Regions from separate parts of the Terribacillus sp. DMT04 genome, predicted to be linked through region 2. Evidence: riboswitches for the same ligand, from Rfam matches in the RefSeq annotation. Region 2 holds a riboswitch; each other region holds the start of a gene.
What was found. A riboswitch is a leader RNA that binds a small molecule or an ion and turns the genes downstream of it on or off. The one in region 2 is predicted to bind S-adenosylmethionine.

Region 1: linked by a shared signal. The riboswitch ahead of KS242_RS04420 (LLM class flavin-dependent oxidoreductase) and the one ahead of KS242_RS14975 (LLM class flavin-dependent oxidoreductase) in region 2 are both predicted to bind S-adenosylmethionine.
Region 3: linked by a shared signal. The riboswitch ahead of metK (methionine adenosyltransferase) and the one ahead of KS242_RS14975 (LLM class flavin-dependent oxidoreductase) in region 2 are both predicted to bind S-adenosylmethionine.
Region 4: linked by a shared signal. The riboswitch ahead of ssuE (NADPH-dependent FMN reductase) and the one ahead of KS242_RS14975 (LLM class flavin-dependent oxidoreductase) in region 2 are both predicted to bind S-adenosylmethionine.

The regions. Positions count from the first base shown of each region.
Region 1 covers NZ_CP077639.1:821,543-824,668, reverse strand. The annotation lists gene KS242_RS04425 (S66 family peptidase) at 1-321, shown strand, start outside; gene KS242_RS04420 (LLM class flavin-dependent oxidoreductase) at 341-1,705, opposite strand; SAM riboswitch class I at 1,785-1,886, opposite strand; gene KS242_RS04415 (DnaJ family domain-containing protein) at 1,899-2,270, opposite strand; gene KS242_RS04410 (CAP domain-containing protein) at 2,343-3,126, opposite strand, start outside.
Region 2 covers NZ_CP077639.1:2,884,698-2,887,823, reverse strand. The annotation lists gene KS242_RS14985 (NAD(P)-dependent oxidoreductase) at 1-223, opposite strand, end outside; gene KS242_RS14980 (LLM class flavin-dependent oxidoreductase) at 326-1,333, shown strand; SAM riboswitch class I at 1,381-1,497, shown strand; gene KS242_RS14975 (LLM class flavin-dependent oxidoreductase) at 1,602-2,621, shown strand; gene KS242_RS14970 (NUDIX hydrolase) at 2,701-3,126, shown strand, end outside.
Region 3 covers NZ_CP077639.1:2,295,648-2,298,773, forward strand. The annotation lists gene metK (methionine adenosyltransferase) at 1-1,171, opposite strand, end outside; SAM riboswitch class I at 1,357-1,462, opposite strand; gene pckA (phosphoenolpyruvate carboxykinase (ATP)) at 1,654-3,126, shown strand, end outside.
Region 4 covers NZ_CP077639.1:1,396,420-1,399,545, forward strand. The annotation lists gene spoVE (stage V sporulation protein E) at 1-1,080, shown strand, start outside; SAM riboswitch class I at 1,255-1,361, shown strand; gene ssuE (NADPH-dependent FMN reductase) at 1,450-2,001, shown strand; gene KS242_RS07525 (MFS transporter) at 2,015-3,126, shown strand, end outside.

The DNA of each region.
Region 1 (3,126 bases), 1.3 Mb from region 2:
GGTTTTACAGAGAACACCATTGTTTATTTGGAATGGGGCGACTGGGGGACAGCTGAAGTTTATCGAAATCTTTGGCATTTACGAGAATTAGGCTGGTTTGAGGGGGCAAGCGGTGCTATATTCGGACGACCTGCCAGAAGCACCTCTACGGAAGACTATACAATTGAACAAATGATTCATGAATTTGCAGCCGAACTTGAACTACCTATTATTTATGATGCCGATATTGGCCATATGCCGCCCCAGCTGACAATGATCAATGGTGCGCTGGCCACCATCTCTTACCAAGACGGCAGCGGCACATTGACTTATCTGGAATAGAAAAAAGAGGGGCTGACTATCAGCTCCTCTTCCTTTGTTTTGCTGGGTGTCCAGACTGGAGGTACGGGTGGTTGTATAGTTTCTCTCGAAAAGTACCCTCTTTGTACGCTTTTTTATATAACCCGCGCTCCTGCAGAATTGGAACAACTAACTCGACAAAATCTTGCAAATCTTTTGGTGTAATATAATGTGTCAGGTTGAATCCATCTACTCCGCTGCGAACAAAGAATTCTTCTATTTGATCTGCTACTTGTTCCGGACTGCCGACAAAAATGTCCATCTCAGCAGGTTTACTGAATTTTTCCTGAATCTCTTTAACCGTAAATGGTCGTGCAGCGTCTTTTGTCAGATATGCCGCTCGAGATTGTCCTTGTTCAGTATGCTTATATGTGAATAAATCTTCTTCATTCTCATAAGCAGCCAGATCATACCCCGTTGAACCGCCATATTGCGCCTTAGCTGCATCGGCACTCCAGTATTTTTTTATTTCCTCATACTTGCTGTAAGCTTTTTCTTCCGTTTCAGCTACTACGACCTGCAGGAAGGTGAATGCTTTAATCTCGTCCTTCCTTCTGCCGTAAGCTTCTGCCCGCGACTTAATATCCTCTATATAATACTTAATTTTTTCCGGTGTCGGTCCCCCTACAAAAACACATTCCGCATGTTTTGCAGCAAAATCCCTGCCCTTCTCTGAAGTGCCAGCTTGGTAAAGCACTGGCGTTCGCTGCGGAGAAGGCTCACTCACATGCGGTCCTTCCACGGAGAAATAACTGCCTTTATGCTTGATGCGATGGACTTTTGCAGCATCAACAAGCACACCGCTTTCCGGGTCTGCAATGACAGCATCCTCCTCCCAGCTATCTTCAAGCAGCTTATAAGAAACCTCTAAAAATTCATCGGCAATTTGATAACGTTCATCGTGCTTGACCATTTTTTCCAAGCCAAAATTTTGGGCTGCATTCGGTAAATACGACGTAACAATATTCCATGCAATACGTCCGTTGGTCAAATGATCAAGTGTCGAAAACTTACGGGCATTATGGAACGGCTGTTCATACGAAGTGCTTACCGTAACAGCGAAAGACAAGTGCTTTGTTACGGCAGCCATTGCCGGTATGACAAAAGCTGGATCATTGAGCGGCACTTGCACACCATCGCGCAAGGCTGCTGCCTCATCTCCTCCATACACATCATAAACCCCTAGAACATCGGCAAAAAACACCGCATCAAACTTCCCTTTCTCTAAAAGCCGCGCTAGCTCAATCCAATAGTCGAGCGATTTATACTCGCGGTGCCTTCTGCTTTCCGGGTGTTTCCATAGACCATGCGCATTATGCATGGCGGCTGTCATATCAAAAGCTTGCAGAATGATTTGTTTACGCATTTTGTTCAGCTCCTCTTTTCTATGTAAAAAAGCCTCTTCTGCTTAACAGAAGAGGCTCCTTATCCAAGGTAAATCGCTCCTCTTATCTGCCAGACATATCGTCTGCTGGAATTGGCACAGTGCATTACTGCCTGCTGCCGAAGCTTCAAAGGGCCAGTCCCTCCACCTCTCATGATAAGAAAGTACCATATAATTAGGTTAGTTTATGTTCTATTTGGTCTTGGTATTGCCTGAGGGCACCTGGTGCGTGCTGACGAAGCTTCTCAAGCAGCGCTTCATATTGGATTTCCTTCTCGCTGATCCTTTTTCGATAAGCTGCTCGTTCCCCGTCATCGATGCAAGATCGAAGCAGATCACGCATGCTCATAATCTCTTTTTGCAGCTGCATCTCTGGCGGGATATATCCTGCGTTTTTCAAGATTTTATAGCTCATCCGCATATCTTCCGGCACCCCAGACAAATCCTCTAATTCCAATGGTTTACCCGCGCCAGGCAGGTTGCGAAATTCACCATTGGCTTCTGCTTGCTTGATTTTTTCTTCTGCAAGCAAGGATATCAGATCCATGATTTCCCCTCCTACATACAAGAAAAGCAGCCGCAATAACTACGGCTGCTTTTCATTATATAGTAATCAGAATTATTTGCCAATAAATTGCTGTGTCCAGTAGTTACCGTTTTCGACATATCCGACTCCGATGTTTGTGTAATCAGGGTTCATAATGTTTTCGCGGTGACCTTGGCTGTTCATCCATGCTTGTACTACTTCTTCTGGTGTCTTTTGACCTTGGGCGATGTTTTCACCTGCAGTTTTATAAGAGATACCGAAAGATTTCATCATGTCAAACGGAGAACCGTAAGTTGGGCTGTTGTGGTCAAAGTAACCATTGTCAGCCATGTCCTGTGATTTTGCACGTGCTACTTTGCTTAGTTCAACATCTGCTTTTAAAGGACTAAGACCATTCTTTGCACGCTCTTGGTTTGTTAGTTCTACTACTTGTTGTTCAAAAGCACTTAGGCCTTCTGCTGCTTGCTTTTCTTCTGTTTGCTTGTTGTCAGCTGCAGGTTGCTGCTTTTGAGCTGGAGCCTGTGCTTGCTCTTCTGTTGCTTGCTCTTCTTTTTGTGGTACAGCTGCTTCTTCTTGCTTCGGTGCTGCTGGAGCTGTTACTTCTTCTGCCTCAGGTGCTTGTTGTGCTGGAGTTTTTGTTTCTTCCTGCTTAGGTGCTTCCTGTGCTGGTGTTTGTACTTCTTCTTGCTTAGGTGCTTCTTGTGCTGGAGCTTTTACTCCTGTTTGCTCTGTTGCTGGAGTTTGTACTTGTTTCTGCTCCGTTGTTTCTTGTGCTGGAGTTTGTGCTTGTTCTAGCTGCTGTATACCATAACCTGCTAGCAAGCTATTAAGATTAACTTGAATTTTATAAGGTGAT
Region 2 (3,126 bases):
CGAGGACTACAGCTTTCACAGCGCTTGGGTCAGTGAGCATTGTAAATACGACATCTGCTTGTTCGCCAACTTTTTGAGGTGATTCTGCCCAGACAGCACCATTGTCTACTAAATGTTGTGCTTTTGCTTTCGTACGGTTATAAACAACTAACTGCTCTCCTTTTTTGAGCAGATTAGCTGCCATGTTTTCTCCCATAATTCCTAATCCAATAAACCCAATCACAAAACCAGCCTCCTTTTGTTCTGACATTACTAGCATACAGAAAAACGGAATGTTTTTAAAAGTCTTTCGCACCGGCTATGATAAAGGCAGGGAGTGAAGAATATGAAGCTTAGTATATTGGATCAATCTCGTCTTAAAGAAGATGGCAATGCGGCAGAAGCGCTACAGGAGACAGCTCGTTTAGCAGAGCTGGCTGATCAGCTGGGGTACGAGCGCTTCTGGGTATCAGAACATCATGGGGGCAGCTTAGGACATAGCAGTCCAGAAGTCATGATGGCGCATCTGGCAAGCAGAACGTCACGAATTAGAATCGGATCCGGGGGTGTCATGCTGTCCCACTATAGTGCTTATAAAGTGGCAGAAAACGCGCGACTACTTGAAGCACTTCATCCAGGAAGAATTGACATCGGAATTGGACGTGCTCCAGGCGGTATGCCCGCTGCTAAACGAGCATTGCAAGAGCATAAAATCGTACCGGAGGATTGGTATGACCGCCAAATACGTGATCTGCTTCATTACTTGAATATAAGGAATGAGGAAAAGCATCGCTTTGGAGAATTAAAAGCAATGCCAGACATTCAGACAGCGCCTGCTGTCTGGCTGTTGGGCGGCAGTGCAGGCAGTGCAGGCCTTGCTGCTTATCACGGCATAGGATTTGCTTACGCGCAGTTTATCCGCGGAGAAAAAGATACAGCTGTACTGGAAATGTACCGACAATCTTTTCAGCAGGAGGCAGGGAAGCCGCAAGCGTTAATCAGCTTGTTCTTATTCTGTGCTGCGACGCATGAACAAGCAGAAGCATTAGCGAAAAGCCATGAAGTAGCATCCCTTTTGCAAGAACAGGGTAGACCTGTAAACGGGATGCTGCGTCCAGACACAGCTGCAGCGTACAAATTATCTCCTTATGAAAAAGAACGGCTGCAAGATAACAGAGCAACAATGGTCATTGGCACCCCAGCTGAAGTGCTTCAGCAGCTGGAGGAACTGCAGAAATATTATGGCCACGATGTGGAATTCATGCTGACAAGTCCGGTTTATGATGAGCAAGCCAGACAGAATGGCTTCCAGCTTTTAATGGAGACTTACAAGCAGCGGGGTTATTCTGTTTGAATCAGCTGCTGTTATTCTGGTATAGTAGAAAAGACAATTCATAAGAAATCTTATAACGAGTGGCGGAGGGAAAGGCCCGATGAAGCCCGGCAACCCACTGCAGGAGGGCAGTCCTGCAGGAAGGTGCTACGACCTGCAGCTTTATGTAAGCTGCGTGATAAGATAACGACGGCTGCAAGTAACGAGCTTCTTCTTATCGAAGAAGCTTTTTTAGTAGGATCGATGTGTCGTTCGGTAGGATTTCCTATGGGCAAAAGGAGTAATAGACATGAAATATGCGTATTGGCAGCCAGTAACAAACAGCTGGCTGCGGCATGTGGAGGATGAGGCATCTCTTAGCTTGTTATGTGTAAAGGAAACAGCGCGCATGGCAGAACGCAGTGGTTTTGATGCTGTATTTCTTCCTGATACCTACCTATACCAAGGAAAGAATGCAGATCAGCAGCTGGATTTTTGGGAAACAGCTAGCGCTGTGGCAGAGGCAACAAATAAACTGCATATCATGGCAGCAGTTCGGCCGAGTATTGATCAGCCAGTGGAAGCTGCTAAGCAAGCAGTGACTATTGATCAGATTAGCAACAGTCGATTTTCACTTGCGGTTGTATCTTTTCTTCGGGAAGAAGAACAAAAGCGAGAAGCTGGTGATATAGCCGGAACGGAGGAATTTTACCTGCAGACAGAGGAATTTTTTGAAGTGCTGCGCGGTGTTTGGGCAGCGGGCAGTTACACATATGATGGATTATATTATCAAGTCCAGCATATCGATTATCTCCCAGCTGCGAACAAAAAAGAAATATCGCCTTTGTACGCTGGCGGAGAGAGCGACTATTTGCGGCAGACCATTGCGGAATCATGCGATGCTTACGTGATGAAAGGCGGTACGGTACAGGAAACAGCTAGTATGGTAGCTGACATGCAAATTCGCCGGGAAGCTGCTGGCAAGCAGCCTTTTACCGAGTTTGGTATGACTGCTTATGTCATTTGTCGTGAGACAGAGGAAGAAGCCTATCAAGAATGGGAACGGATTACCGGCGTCGACTACGAAGCATATGTAACAGAGGAAGAATTAGCACAAAAAAGTATCATCAGCGACGATGCTGTTGCTGCAAGAGGACTGCGTCCGAATCTAGTTGGAACGCCAATGCAAATAGCGCAGCGGATTCTTGCTTATGAACATGCAGGCGTTAGTTTGCTTTTGCTGCAATTTTCCCCACAGCTGCGGGAAATGGAACGTTTTGCAAACGACGTCATACCGCTGGTCGAGGAAATGCGCGAAAACTCCATTTAATTGGGAATGTGTGTAGACAACACACAGGCAATCGCTTACATTAAAGATGAAGAGTAAAGGTATAGTATGGGGGCCTAACATGGAGCTATTGACAATTTTTGATGACCAGCACCGAGAGATAGGCGTGAAAGAAAGAGAAGAAGTGCATCGGGACGGGGATTGGCATGAAACGTTTCATTGCTGGTTCGTCGAACACGATGGTACAGATCTATACATTTATCTACAGCAGCGCGCCTTCAATAAAAGCGAATTTCCCGGGAAATACGACATTACCGCAGCGGGTCATTTGGAAAATGGCGAAACCCCTGTAACCGGCGGCTTGCGCGAAGTACAAGAAGAATTAGGGGTCACGCTTGAAGAGAGTGATTTGTTTTATAAGGGTGTTATCCAAGAGGAATTATTTGCTGCTAACTTGATAGATAGGGAATTTTGTCATCAATTCTTCTACTATCTGGAGGAGTTGCCGGTTATTCTGCTAAATGATGAAGTTATACAAATTATTCGG
Region 3 (3,126 bases), 590 kb from region 2:
CTGCTCTGTCTGTCTGCTCCCAAGGGAAGTTTTTGTCTGTGCGTCCAAAATGACCGTACGCAGCTGTATCTTTGTAGATTGGCTGACGCAGGTTCAGCATCTTGATGATACCAGCTGGACGTAAATCAAATAGATCGCGTACTGCATTCACCAAAGCTTCTTGCGTTTGTTTGCCTGTTCCGAATGTATCAATACTGATAGAAACCGGTTCAGCAACACCAATTGCATACGCAAGCTGTACTTCACATTTATCTGCAAGACCAGCTGCGACGATATTTTTCGCCACATAACGCGCTGCATAAGCTCCGGAACGATCCACTTTTGTAGCATCTTTTCCGCTGAAAGCACCGCCTCCGTGACGTGCATAGCCACCGTACGTGTCGACGATAATCTTACGGCCAGTCAAACCAGCATCACCTTGAGGACCCCCAATAACGAAACGTCCTGTCGGGTTAATAATGTATTTTGTATCTTCATCCAGCAATTCAGCAGGAACAACAGGCTTGATGACAAGCTCTTTTAAGTCAGCATGAATCTGCGCCTGTTCTGCTTCTGGGTGGTGCTGTGTGGAAATGACGATGGTATCAATCCGCACCGGCTGATTATTTTCATCGTATTCTACTGTTACTTGTGTTTTACCATCTGGACGCAAGTAGTCCACAACCTCATCTTTCCGCACCTTAGCCAATTGCTTGGAAAGGCGGTGAGCAAGCGAAATAGGAAGCGGCATAAATTCAGGCGTTTCATTGCTGGCATAACCAAACATTAATCCTTGGTCGCCAGCACCAATTGCATCAATCTCTTCGTCTGACATATGCCCTTCGCGAGCTTCCAATGCTTGATTGACTCCGCCTGCAATATCAGGGGATTGCTCATCGATTGCTGTTAAAACAGCACACGTATCAGCATCAAAGCCGTATTTTGCACGGGTATAACCAATTTCTTTGATCGTGTTGCGCACGATACTTTGAATATCAACATAAGCACTTGTCGTGATTTCACCTGCGACAAGCACTAGCCCTGTGGTCACTGTTGTCTCACAAGCAACACGGGCATTTGGATCCTTGGACAGGATTTCATCTAATATAGCATCCGAGATTTGGTCACAGATTTTATCCGGGTGGCCTTCAGTAACGGATTCTGAGGTAAATAATCGACGATTAGCAGTCATTCTGCCAAATCCCCCTTCAACTACAATTAATACGGAAGTTCTACTCTTTCCAAGTATGTTATTAAGAAACTTGATAATGGGTGAAGGTTTGAAAGAGCACTACAATTAGTATTGCTCTTTTTTTAGTATTAAGCCGTGACATGAAAAAAACCTTCTATGCATAACAGAAGGCTGGCTTATTCCCTCTCTTATCGTTCAAGGTATCCCTTGCTCAGGTTGAGCACCATTTCACGTGTTGTGACGGTTGCCGGGTTTCTTAGGGCCTGTCCCTCCGCCTACTCTGAATAAGAGTGTTTCCGCTCGCACTTATGTTATCGAAACAACGCCCATAAGTCAATAAAATCCTACAAATACCGACTGTGTATATAGGGATTGCTATACGTTCCAATTTGACATTTTCATTGCAATTTAAAATAGTATGTATTAATATCTTAATGTGTTATACTATTATAAATTAAACAAAACAAAGGGCGGGATCTTAAATGCGAATGATGCATGCAGCAGCAGCTTTAGAGGAATTACGCAATCAGCCAAATGTAAAAAGAAACTTATCTGTGGCACAGCTGACAGAGGCGGCACTATCCCGTCATGAAGCGCGTCTGACAGAAACAGGCGCCTTGCGAGCAGCTACCGGAAAGTATACTGGACGCTCACCTAAGGATAAATTTATCGTACAAGACGAACTCTCCGAAAATAAAGTAGACTGGGGTAAAGTGAACCAGCCCATCAGCGAAGAAATATTTGAGCATTTATTAGATAAGGCTGTGAATTACTTACAGGCTCAAGAAGAAGTTTTCTCCTTCCAGGGTTTTGCTGGAGCGGATGAACGTTATCATTTACCAATTCAAGTAATCAATGAGTACGCGTGGCACAATTTATTTGCTCATCAGCTGTTCATCCGGCCATCTGATGAAGAGCTGGCAGCACATAAACCTGCTTTCACTGTTATTTCGGCACCTGGTGTGAAAGCAGATCCAGCTGTTGATGGCACAAACTCGGAAGCATTTGTCGTTGTATCATTCAAACAGCGTGTTATCGTTATCGGCGGAACAGAATATGCCGGTGAAATGAAGAAATCCATCTTCTCTGTTATGAATTTCTTACTGCCGCAGCAGGAAGTCATGCCCATGCATTGCTCTGCCAATGTCGGAGCAGACGGAGATACAGCTTTATTCTTCGGTTTATCAGGCACAGGCAAGACAACACTTTCTGCAGATTCCAATCGCCCTTTGATTGGAGATGATGAACATGGGTGGTCTCCGGACGGCGTCTTCAACATAGAAGGCGGATGCTATGCTAAGTGCATTAACTTATCTGCTGAGAAAGAACCGGAAATCCACGGAGCAATCAAATTCGGCACTATCCTTGAAAACGTCACGGTAAATGAGAATGGCGTATGTGACTATGATGATGGGTCGGTAACTGAAAACACCCGTGCCGCTTATCCGATTGATTATATAGAAGGAAGCCTTCCAAAAAGCAAGGCTGGTCAACCGAAGACAATCGTTTTTCTGACTGCTGATGCTACCGGAGTACTTCCCCCTATCAGCAAACTGACGACCGAACAAGCAATGTATCATTTCTTAAGTGGGTATACGAGTAAGCTTGCCGGCACAGAGCGAGGTGTTACTGAACCAGAAGCAACGTTCTCTACTTGTTTTGGCGCTCCATTCCTTCCGCTTGCACCCGCTGTTTATGCAGAGATGCTAGGCGATAAGATCAGCACACACCATGCAGAGGTGTATCTCGTGAATACAGGTTGGACTGGCGGCGACTATCACACAGGCGCGAGAATGAAACTTACGTATACGAGAAGAATGGTGCAAGCGGCACTGTCAGGAGAGCTGAAAGATATCCGTACAGCCGAGGACGAGATTTTCGGCTTGCATGTTCCAGTTTCTTGCCCAGACGTACCGACTGCCCTCTTAATGCCTGAAAATGCATGGGAGAATAAA
Region 4 (3,126 bases), 1.5 Mb from region 2:
ACGGACTGGCTGTTGCTATTCTCTATTGGTGGTTTGCTGACAGTCGGTATCATTATGGTTTACAGTGCTTCAGCAATTTGGGCGGGTTATAAATTCGATGACAGTTTCTTCTTTGCCAAGCGACAGTTGTTGTTTGCTGGAGTAGGGCTGGCTGCCATGCTGCTCATCTCCAGGGTGCATTATGAGAATTGGCGCCGATATGCGAAAGTGCTTCTGCTGATTTGTTTCCTTTTGCTTATTGCTGTGCTCATACCAGGTATCGGAATGGTGCGGGGCGGAGCACGAAGCTGGATTGGAATCGGAGCATTCAGTATTCAGCCTTCTGAATTTACGAAGCTAGGCTTGATCATCTATTTAGCCGTCTATCTATCAGCCAAACAGAAGTATATTACTTCCTTGAAGCAAGGGTTTCTTCCTTCGCTGCTGCTTGTCTTTACCGCATTCGGAATGATTATGCTTCAGCCTGACCTTGGAACAGGCGTAGTCCTTGTACTCACCTGTATGGTAATGATTCTCGTTAGCGGGGCGAGGATTTCCCATTTTGTCGGACTAGGCGTGCTGGGAGCAGGGGCTTTTGCAGCCTTAATCTTGTCAGCTCCTTATCGAATTAAGCGTATAACCGCTTTCTTGGATCCTTGGGAAGATCCGCTGGGAGAAGGGTTCCAAATCATTCAATCGCTGTACGCTATTGGACCAGGAGGGCTTATGGGGCTAGGTTTAGGAAACAGTTTGCAAAAATTCTTTTATTTACCTGAACCGCAAACAGATTTTATTTTTGCTATTTTGGCCGAAGAACTTGGTTTCATCGGCGGAGCTGGTGTGATGCTTTTATTCCTGCTGTTTTTGTGGCGGGGAATTCAAGTTGCGCTGCGTGCACCTGATGGATTCAGCAGTCTGCTAGCCCTAGGGATTACAGGGATGATTGCCATCCAGGCAATGATAAATATCAGCGTCGTCACCGGATTGATTCCTGTGACCGGCATAACCCTACCATTTTTAAGTTATGGAGGGTCCTCGCTGACACTGACCTTAAGTTCTGTCGGGATACTACTGAATGTGAGCCGGTATAGTAAGCTTTAGTTTTCTCTATTAGTTTTCGTTTCAAAGTTAGCTGTGTAGATTCCTTCTTAAGTTTGCCTCAAGTAAAAGTGCTTTTCCCTTACTAAATGAGTAAAGCGCTATTTTTAAAATATTTGCACAATTGCATTGACTTTCCTTTCCAGCCCACGTATCATGTAAATTAATTTCATATAGTTCTTATCAAGAGAAGCCGAGGGACTGGCCCGTTGAAGCTTCAGCAACCTCTGACACTGTCAGAAAGGTGCTAAATCCAGCAAGATTAATTTCTTGGAAGATAAGAGTGCGGACGATTTCTCAAAGCTCTCTTTTCTTCGGAAAAGAGAGTTTTTTTCGTTTCGTCACTCTAACCCAAAAAGGAGGAGAAGAAACATGACCGACATTATTATTTTATCTGGCAGTCCATCACGAAAGTCGAGGTCGCTGCTGGCGGCTGCTTATGCAGGTGAGCTGGCGAAGCAGCAAGGCTACACAGCAGAGGTAATCAGTATTACTGATTTTAAACCAGAGGATTTAGTTTATGCGCGATTTGACAGTCCTGCAATTGTGGAGGCTGGCAAAGCAATTGAGACTGCGAAGGGTCTCATTATTGCATCGCCGGTTTACAAGGCTTCTTATACAGGGGTGCTGAAGGCGTTACTGGACGTGCTGCCTCAAGGTGCTTTTACGAACAAACCTGTACTCCCGATTATGACAGGTGGAAGCCCAGCACATCTGCTAGCAATTGATTATGCATTAAAGCCGCTTATCGCTAATTTAAAGGGAGAGTCCTTGCAAGGCGTTTATATATGTGATCAGCACATTTTGAAAGACAATCCAACCGAGCCAATTACCGAAAAAGAAACAGCCGCCAGATTAAGGGAGCAGTCGAATCACCTTCTCGAAGCGATTCGGCGTAATGATGCTGTTAGCTTAGTGAAATAAAGGAGGAGAAGTAATGCGGATTCTGTTAGCGGAAAAGAAGTTGTTCGGAATGCCGATTCAAATTATCGGCGGGCTGCTTGCAATACTGTTGTTTATGACTGGTGACGGAATTGAGCAGGCATTTTTATCAAAGTATGTTGTCGACATAGGTTTTTCTGCTAATCAATCTGCCATTATGTTCAGCGCTTATGGCATTGTACTTACATTTGCTTCTTGGCTTGCCGGAGTACTTGGTGAGGTAATTGGCCCGAAAAAAACAATGCTGTTAGGTCTCCTTACATGGGTGCTTTTTGAAATAGGCTTTCTCTACTTCGGTCTGTATTTAGAAAGTTTTTCAATGATGGTGCTTATGTATGGGCTGCGCGGGTTCGGATATCCTTTGTTTGCTTTTGCTTTTATCGTGTGGATTGCTTATCGTACCGAAAAGCACAAGCTGGCAACGGCTATGGGTTGGTTTTTCTTTATGTTTGCAGGCGGGATCGGGTTCCTTGGTTCGTACTACCCTAGCATTTTGCTGCCACTTGCCGGTGAAATGGCAACGCTGTGGAGTTCACTTATCTGGATTATTATCGGCGGTGCTTTAGGTGTGCTTCTTGTCGATGATAAAGACCGGCAGGGGATTAAGATTCAAGACCAGGTGAAGGGTAATAAATGGGCAGAAGCATTGAAAGGAATTACAATTCTATGGGAAAGTCCGCGTGTTGCAGCAGGTGGTTTGCTGCGTGCTATTAATACAGCTGGCTGGTATGGATTTGTTGTTGTGATGCCAGGCTTCTTCACTAGTTTCTTGGATATTACCACAAGCCAGTGGCTGCAGCTCTGGGCTGTCCAGTCTGTAAGTAATATGGTGGCAGGGGTATTATTTGGTATGCTCGGTGACCGAATCGGCTGGCTTCGGGTAGTTCGCTGGTTTGGCTGTGTCGGTGCAACTGTTTGTTCTTTGCTTTATTACTATATTCCGGTTGCATTTGGGGCGAATATCCCTATGCTCCTGCTGAACGCCATTCTTTTTGGAGCAGCTATTGCAGCTTTTGTACCGCTGTCAGCCATCTTGCCTACACTGGCACCGGCCAATCGAGGCGCAGCCATCTCTGTTCTTAATTTAGGTGCAGGAGCCAGTCAGTT